DNA from 2 places in the Leclercia sp. genome. Region 2 is predicted to be linked to the other one. Evidence: predicted binding sites of a transcription regulator. Region 2 holds the regulator's gene; the other holds the start of a gene.
What was found. The regulator LexA, encoded in region 2, represses DNA repair genes until DNA is damaged. The targets are predictions, from matches to a motif close to TNCTGTATGTACATACAGNA.

Region 1 (4,421 bases), on a different contig from region 2:
CACGATCCCGGCCAGCCGGTCCTGCGGCAGTTCCGCAAGGGTGGTTGCCGAGAGTTCATCCGCCACCAGCACGAAGCGCGGCGGCCAGGTATTGGCACCCTGAATGGTGTCATCGAGATGGAACAGCAGGCGCTGGCCTAAGGTGCGAAGATCCCCGGCACGCTCTTTCAGATAACCGTCAGTTAAGGCGGCAAACTGCTCGGCGAATTTTTCGATGATCTTTTTGACCGCCCACTCGGCGACCGAGCCTCTGTCGACCTCGTCAAACAGCTCCCGGCGCAGCCGGGCATCGGACAGCAGGTGGGAATAAAGATCGAAGATCGCCGCCGTCTCTTTCTGCGCACCGGCAGCAAAACGCTTGCTGTAGCGACGAAACTCATTGGCGGCCTCTTCCAGCGCGCCGGTGAGACGCTCCCGCTCAAGGGCAGTGTCCAGCGTCGAGGCTTCGTAAACCTGCTCCATTAACGGCAGCGTGGCGTCCATCCAGCCTTCCGCAATCGCAACGCCCGGCGAGGCCGGTAAGGCGCGAATACGCGTCTGACGGTACTGACCAAACAGCGCCGCCAGCTGAGACTGTGAGAGGATGGCCGCCATTTGCGTGGCCAGCGTAACGAGGAACGACTCTTCGCTTTCATCGTACTGACGCAGTTCACGCTGCTGTACCACCAGCACGCCAAGGAGTTGACGACGCTGGATAATAGGTACGCCGAGGAAGGCGCGGAAGCGCTCCTCTTTTACGGAGGGGATGTATTTAAAGCTGGGATGTTTCTGCGCATCGGCAAGGTTGATGGGTTCCGCCAGTCGCCCGACCAGACCCACAACGCCTTCATCAAATGCCAGCGCAACGGTACGACCACGCGGTTTTTTTAATCCGCGCGTGGCCATAAGGTAGTAACACCTGCGGTCGTGGTCGGCCAGATAGACCGAACATACCTCGGTTTCCATCGCAAGGCAGATATCCGTGACCAGAATATCCAGCGCCTCGTTGAGCCGTGGGGCACTGGCCACCTTCTCGACTATTTCGCGCAGGCGGGTGAGCATAATGTGCGTAGCTTAACCTCTTTTACGTCGCCAGGCAGGTGCGCTCTGCGGCTTAGGAGGCGTCTCCTGAAGCAACATCACAGCACTTGCGAACTCTTTCATCACCCTACGGTAAACGTCGCGCTTAAACGACACGACCTGACGAACGGGATACCAGTAGCTGACCCAGCGCCAGCCATCAAATTCGGGCGTGCTGCTGGTTTGCATATTGATATCCGCATCGCTGCTCACCAATTGCAGAAGAAACCATTTCTGTTTCTGGCCGATACATACCGGCTTTGTGTCCCAACGCACCAAACGCTTCGGTAACTTGTAACGCAACCAGTTGCGGGTCGAAGCCAGAATGCGAACATCCTTGCGGCTTAAGCCAACCTCTTCGAACAGCTCCCGGTACATCGCTTGCTCTGCGGACTCTCCTGGATTGATCCCACCTTGGGGAAATTGCCAGGAGTGCTGACCATATCGCCGGGCCCACATAACCTGACCCTGGCGATTACAAATTACGATACCTACATTCGGGCGGTAGCCATCGTCATCAATCACCGGACTACCCCAAACTAAACCTTATATATAAATGATTGTTTCACACTCCAGTGAGGCGGTAAACCACTCTCTTTCTGGCCTGAAGCCTAATAACATTTGAATAACTCACAATTATCAGCCGAGTTATAAACAGATGACCGGTTTGAAGGGCAATTTTATTCACTTTTTCTGTGGATAGAGTTGTGAAGAAGTGTGGAATTACCGATGGACAACCCAGATCACTCTGAATATTGCAGAGATGAGCGTTTTTTACAAACCGCTATAATTCATGAAGTTAAACTGTGAATTACCTGAATTGCACAGCATAGTGTGATGTACATCACCTTAAAGATCCTGGTGCTGATGAAAGATCGAACAACGTCGGTTTTATCCACAGATTGTGCCAATAAGTTAGGCACATTTTGTCTGATTTTTCGATTTTCGTCGCACGTCAAGGCTGTAAATGGAAACAGTAGTGGGGGTTATTCGCAGTTATCCCATTTTTCTGTGGATAACAGGGTGTAAGATCCTGTTCATTGTCAGTGACCAGATTTGAACAACCGGGATAACCTCCTTGGCGAAACGGGATTACAGGCAATAAAAAGGCTGATAAATCATCGACCTGGCATCGGTAAAAAGAAAAAGATAAACTCAGTCCGTGCAGTGGAAAACTGCTGTTCATTTTTTAACCAGAAGGCAATGCTCATGCTTCCCCTCGCTCCCCTGACCTCTCCCCCCGCAACGGAAGCGGCATTACTGCAACAAGCGCAACGCCTGGCGGGATACTCGCTGGGAGAACTGGCTGCCCTTGCTGGTTTGCCCATTCCGCCCGATCTTAAGCGGGATAAAGGATGGACGGGCGTTCTGCTGGAGCTGTGGCTGGGGGCCTGCGCGGGCAGCAAACCTGAACAGGATTTTGCCGCGCTGGGGGTGGAGCTGAAGACCATCCCGATCGACAGCCTGGGTCGCCCGCTGGAGACCACCTTTGTCTGCGTGGCACCGTTAACCGGCAATACGGGGATCACCTGGGAGAGCAGCCACGTGCGGCATAAGCTGAAGCGCGTGCTGTGGATCCCGGTAGAGGGGGACCGCGCGATCCCGCTGGCAGCCAGGCGCGTCGGGGCACCTTTGATCTGGAGCCCGGATGAAGAGGAAGATCGCCAGCTACGGCTGGACTGGGAAGAGCTGATGGACATGATCGTGCTGGGCCAGGTTGAGCGTATCACCGCCCGCCACGGCGAAGTGCTCCAGCTCAGACCCAAAGCGGCAAACAGCAAAGCCCTGACTGAAGCCATCGGCGCGCGCGGCGAACCGATCCTGACCCTGCCCCGCGGCTTTTATCTCAAAAAGAACTTCACGGGCGCTCTTTTAGCACGTCACTTTCTGCTGAACACCTGACTTTTTAGCCAGAATTATGCTGTTTATCACATATTTGCCTGTTTTTTCAGATTTCACCGCTTTGTGAAAACCATTGCCCGGGTTATTACTACAATAAGATGTGATACGAGCCAGGTGGAGGTAATAAACAATGAAAAAATGGGCAGTAATAATCTCGGCTGTTGGTTTAGCGTTTGCCGTTTCAGGTTGTAGCAGTGATTACGTCATGGCGACGAAAGATGGTCGTATGATCCTGACCGACGGCAAACCCGAAGTCGACGATGATACCGGTCTGGTCAGCTACCGCGATCAGCAGGGTAATAATATGCAGATTAACCGCGACGAAGTTTCCCAGATTATCGAAAGATAGTATTGAAGGTCAGCGGCTTGCTGGCCTTTTGATTTTTCTCTTCCTCTTTCGCTTCCCCTCTGCCATGTTTATATACCCGTCATACTTCAAGTTACAGACGCGTTGGCTGCGCTCGCTCAACCCAGTCACATAGTTATCTATGCTCCTGGGGATTCGCTCTCTTGCCGCCTTCCTGCAACTCGAATTATTTAGGGTAGGTCCTTTGTCAGGAGTTTCCTGACGCGTACAACATGTCTACTAAGGAAGCCGGCTATGCATTATCACCGTATCCCCCATAGCGCTCTTGAGATAAGCCAACTGGGGTTGGGCACGATGACATTTGGTGAACAAAATAGCGAAGCCGATGCCCATGCACAACTCGATTACGCCGTCAGCCAGGGCATTAACCTGATTGACGTCGCTGAAATGTATCCGGTTCCGCCACGTCCGGAAACCCAGGGTTTAACCGAAACCTACGTCGGCAACTGGCTGGCAAAACGCGGCAACCGCGAAAAGCTGATTGTTGCCTCCAAGGTGAGCGGCCCGTCGCGCAATAACGACAGCGGCATTCGCCCGAACCAGATCCTCGATCGTAAGAACATCCGCGCGGCGCTGGACGCCAGCCTGACGCGTCTGCAGACCGATTACCTCGACCTCTATCAGGTTCACTGGCCTCAGCGCCCGACCAACTGCTTCGGCAAGCTCGGCTACAGCTGGAGCGACAGCGCGCCGGTCGTTACGCTGCTGGAAACGCTGGAAGCCTTAACCGAGTGCCAGCGTGCGGGTAAAATCCGCTACATCGGCGTCTCTAACGAAACGGCCTTCGGCGTGATGCGCTACCTGCATCTTGCAGATAAGCACGACCTGCCGCGCATCGTCACCATTCAAAACCCCTACAGCCTGGTAAACCGCAGCTACGAGGTGGGTCTGGCGGAGGTGAGCCAGTATGAAGGCGTTGAGCTGCTGGCATACTCCTGCCTCGGCTTTGGCACGCTGACCGGTAAGTATCTCAACGGGGCAAAACCGGCGGGGGCGCGTAATACCCTGTTCAGCCGCTTTACCCGTTACAGCGGCGAGCAGACGCAGAAAGCGGTAGCGGCCTATGTGGATATCGCCAGACGTCACGGGCTCG
Region 2 (4,421 bases):
CGCGCTGAGGACAAAAAAATGGGCGACCTGAAAGGTCGCCCTGGGCGTACATCCGTGTACCTGCGGGTATAGGTTAATTACCAGCGATAGTTGTTACGGGTTTCCCAGTCACCAACTTCTTTCTCTGCCTGGTCTTTCTCATAACCATAGCGTTCCTGAATTTTACCCACCAGTTGGTCACGTTTACCTTCGATGACGGTCATGTCATCGTCAGTCAGGTCGCCCCACTGTTCTTTTACTTTACCTTTAAATTGCTTCCAGTTACCGCCGACTTGGTCTTTATTCATCATCGATTCCTCTTCGTTCGGTCGTTAAGGTTAAGTTCGTCCTGAAATACGTTTCGTGCTGGACGTGATAATAATTATAGATAAGCCTGCGGCGTTCGGTTTGTTATTCGGAATCTTTTACCGTTCGGCCAGGCGAAGCCGCTATGAAAACCAGCTGCCGTTGCGCCAGTGCCGGTGCCAGATCCAGGCCAGAGACAGCCCCCGCAGGGCCAGGAACACGGTCAGGGCCAGCCACAGACCGTGGTTGCCCAGCCACGGCAGGGTGAAAAGCGTCAGGCCAAATCCAGCGGCCGCCACGGCCATACTGTTGCGCATCTCTGCCCCTCGGGTGGCACCGATAAACATGCCATCCAGCAAATAGCACCAGACCCCTACCACCGGCAGGATCACCTGCCAGATAAGATAGTGGCTCGCCAGCGCGCGCAGCTCGGGCAGTGAAGTCAGCAGGGCAATAATGTGATCGCCTGCCAGAGCATAGATGAGGGCAAAGGCCAGCGCCACCAGGCCGGACTGACGGCAGGCCGCCCGCCACACTTCCCGCAGTTGCCCGCTTTCCCGCGCGCCATAGGCCTGCCCGGAGTGTGCCTCGACCGCATAAGCGAAGCCATCCAGCGCATAGGCGGTAAAGGTCAGCAGGGTCATCAGCACGGCGTTAACGGCGATGATCTCCGGCCCCAGCCGTGCCCCCATTACCGTCAGCGTCCCGAAGCAGAGCTGTAGCAACAGCGAGCGCAGCATGATGTCGCGATTGAGGGCCAGCAGCTTGCGGATATTGCCCCGCCAGCTCGTTTTCAGCAGCGCCAGCGAAATACCACGCAGGGCCAGCACCCGCCAGACCATCCACAGGCCAATCATCAGAGTGGCGTACTCTGCGATAGCGGTCGCCAGCGCGGCCCCCTGCACGTTCATCTGCAGGCCCATCACCAGCCACAGATCCAGCACGATGTTGAGCAGGTTACCCACCACCAGCAGGATCACCGGCGCCCGGGCATACTGCACCCCCAGCAGCCAGCCGAGCAGCACCAGGTTAGCCAGCGATGCCGGGGCGCTGAGCCAGCGGATCTCAAGGAAGCGCCGCGCCTGATGGAGCACGGCCTCGCTGCCGCCAACGATATGCAGCGCCAGATCGATAAGCGGCGTGCGCAACAGCACAATCAGCAGCCCGGCACCCAGGGCCAGGATCAGCGGCTGCACCAGCGCGCGGGCCAGACGTAGCGGATCTTTCGCGCCATAGGCCTGCGCGGTGAGGCCGGTGGTGCTCATGCGCAAAAAGAGCAGCAGCATAAACAGGAAGCTGGTTGCCGTCGCGCCGATGGCGACACCGCCCAGATAAACGGGGGAATCGAGATGACCAATCACAGCCGTGTCCACCAGCCCAAGCAGAGGGACGCTGATATTGGAGACGATCATGGGAAGCGCAAGACGCCACAACGCCTTGTCTGAAGCAGTCAGGAGAGACATGAAAATGTTCGCCAGAGGCAGGAAAAGCAAACTGCGGCACTGCCGCAGTTTGTCAGAAAGGATTTATAACCATTCACCGTTGCGGATGACGCCAACCGCCAGCCCTTCGATGGAGAAGTTATTTTCGCGCAGGTCGACAACAATCGGGGAAAACTCGCTGTTTTCCGGCAGCAGCTGCACGGTGTTGCCCTGCTTTTTCAGGCGCTTGACGGTCACTTCATCATCGATGCGCGCCACCACGACCTGACCGTTACGCACGTCCTGCGTTTTATGTACCGCCAGCAGATCGCCATCCAGAATGCCGATGTCTTTCATGGACATACCGCTTACGCGCAGCAGAAAATCTGCGCTCGGTTTGAACATGCCCGGATCGACCTGATAATGGCCTTCAATGTGCTGTTGCGCCAGCAGCGGTTCACCCGCGGCAACGCGACCGACGAGCGGCAGGCCCTCTTCGGCTTCAATCAGCAGACGAATACCGCGAGACGCACCGGAAACAATCTCAAGCACACCCTTGCGCGCCAGTGCCTTAAGGTGCTCTTCGGCGGCATTTGGAGAACGGAAGCCCAGACGCTGCGCGATTTCTGCACGCGTCGGCGGCATACCCGTCTGGCCGATATGATCCCGAATGAGATCAAACACCTCTTGCTGCCTGGTCGTTAACGCTTTCATTCCGCCCCCTGGGTGTATATACAGTTATGCTGTGAGTATATACAGCTAAAGGTGATTTTGGAACCACAAACCGCATAAAAAACCAGAGACTTGTTCGGTTTCTGAAGGCTTATCGTAAATGTCCCCAAAGCAGCGTGACCCAGGTAAACAACGCAACGATAATCGCCATCAGCACCGCGGCTGAGCCCATATCTTTTGCCCGGCCCGAGAGCTCGTGAAAGTCAGTGCCGATACGGTCGACGACCGCCTCGATCGCACTGTTGAGAATTTCGACTATCATCACCAACATCACCGAGCCAATCAGTAATACGCGGGTGATGGGATCAACGTCCAGCCAGCAGGCAAGGATAATCGCCGCGACGACCGCAACCCCTTCCTGGCGAAATGCGGCTTCATTGATCCAGGCAGCACGGATGCCCTTCCATGAATAGCCGGCAGCTTTAATGATTCGGGTTAACCCAGTGGTATTATTGGCCATTAAAAGAAACCTTTCTTCGAAAATAGCGTCAGAAACGGTGGGTTAAGCGCCTGGCGCAGCCACCGGAAGTATGACGGGTAACAACAGAAATTTTGCGCGCTTTCTGTTATCCTTGCGCCGCAATTGCATTTTTAACCAGAGGCTTTACATCGTTTATGTCTGGCTGGCCACGAATTTACTACAAATTACTTAATTTACCATTAAGCGTCCTGGTAAAAAGCAAGTCTATTCCGGCGGTTCCGACGCTGGAACTGGGACTCGATACCTCGCGTCCTATTATGTACGTTTTGCCTTATAACTCGAAGGCCGACTTGCTGACGCTGCGCGCCCAGTGCCTGGCGCACGATCTTCCCGATCCGCTGGAGCCGCTGGAGATCGACGGCACCCAGCTGCCGCGCTACATCTTTATCCACGGTGGCCCTCGCGTGTTCACCTGGTACACGCCGAAAGAAGAGTCGATCAAGCTGTTCCATGACTACCTCGATCTGCACCGCAGCAACCCGCTGCTGGACGTGCAGATGGTGCCCGTGTCGGTGATGTTTGGTCGTCGTCCGGGGCGCGATAAAGGCGAGGAAAATCCGCCGTTGCGCATGCTCAACGGGGTGCAGAAGTTTTTCGCCGTCAACTGGCTTGGCCGCGACAGCTTCGTCCGTTTTTCACCGTCAGTCTCCCTGCGTCGCATGGCCGATGAGCACGGTACGGATAAGACCATTGCCCAGAAGCTGGCACGCGTGGCGCGCATGCACTTTGCCCGTCAGCGTCTGGCCGCGGTAGGCCCGCGCCTGCCGGCCCGTCAGGATCTGTTTAATAAGCTGCTGGCCTCGAAGGCCATTGCCCGCGCCGTCGAAGACGAAGCGCGTAGCAAAAAAATCTCCCACGAGAAGGCGCAGCAAAACGCCATCGCCCTGATGGAAGAGATTGCGGCCAACTTCTCCTACGAGATGATCCGCCTTAGCGACCGTATCCTGAGCTTTACCTGGAACCGTCTCTATCAGGGGATCAACGTGCACAACGCCGAGCGCGTGCGCCAGCTGGCCCACGACGGCCATGAGATTGTCTACGTGCCCTGCCACCGCAGCCACATGGACTACCTGCTGCTCTCGTACGTGCTCTATCATCAGGGGCTGGTGCCGCCGCACATCGCTGCGGGTATCAACCTCAACTTCTGGCCGGCAGGCCCGATCTTCCGCCGTCTGGGTGCGTTCTTTATTCGCCGTACCTTTAAAGGCAACAAGCTCTACTCCACCGTGTTCCGCGAGTATCTGGGCGAGCTGTTCAGCCGCGGCTACTCGGTGGAATATTTCGTGGAGGGCGGCCGCTCCCGTACCGGCCGTCTGCTCGATCCGAAAACCGGCACCCTGTCGATGACCATTCAGGCGATGCTGCGCGGCGGTACGCGTCCAATCACCCTGGTGCCAATCTACATAGGTTACGAGCACGTGATGGAAGTGGGTACCTACGCCAAAGAGCTGCGCGGTGCCACCAAAGAGAAAGAGAGCCTGCTGCAGATGCTGCGCGGCCTG

Region 1: mutH (DNA mismatch repair endonuclease MutH) is a predicted target of LexA. The motif match lies at 2,019-2,038, and genes of this name have one in related genera.

The regions. Positions count from the first base shown of each region.
Region 1 covers NZ_DAIQCE010000008.1:19,759-24,179, forward strand. Annotated here, with positions in the region: gene ptsP (phosphoenolpyruvate--protein phosphotransferase) at 1-1,041, opposite strand, end outside; gene rppH (RNA pyrophosphohydrolase) at 1,054-1,584, opposite strand; gene mutH (DNA mismatch repair endonuclease MutH) at 2,269-2,961, shown strand; gene V7Q49_RS17010 (YgdI/YgdR family lipoprotein) at 3,092-3,310, shown strand; gene V7Q49_RS17015 (NADP(H)-dependent aldo-keto reductase) at 3,563-4,421, shown strand, end outside.
Region 2 covers NZ_DAIQCE010000007.1:125,052-129,472, forward strand. Annotated here, with positions in the region: gene zur (zinc uptake transcriptional repressor Zur) at 1-8, shown strand, start outside; gene V7Q49_RS16775 (CsbD family protein) at 78-287, opposite strand; gene dinF (MATE family efflux transporter DinF) at 429-1,748, opposite strand; gene lexA (transcriptional repressor LexA) at 1,812-2,420, opposite strand; gene V7Q49_RS16790 (diacylglycerol kinase) at 2,530-2,898, opposite strand; gene plsB (glycerol-3-phosphate 1-O-acyltransferase PlsB) at 3,054-4,421, shown strand, end outside.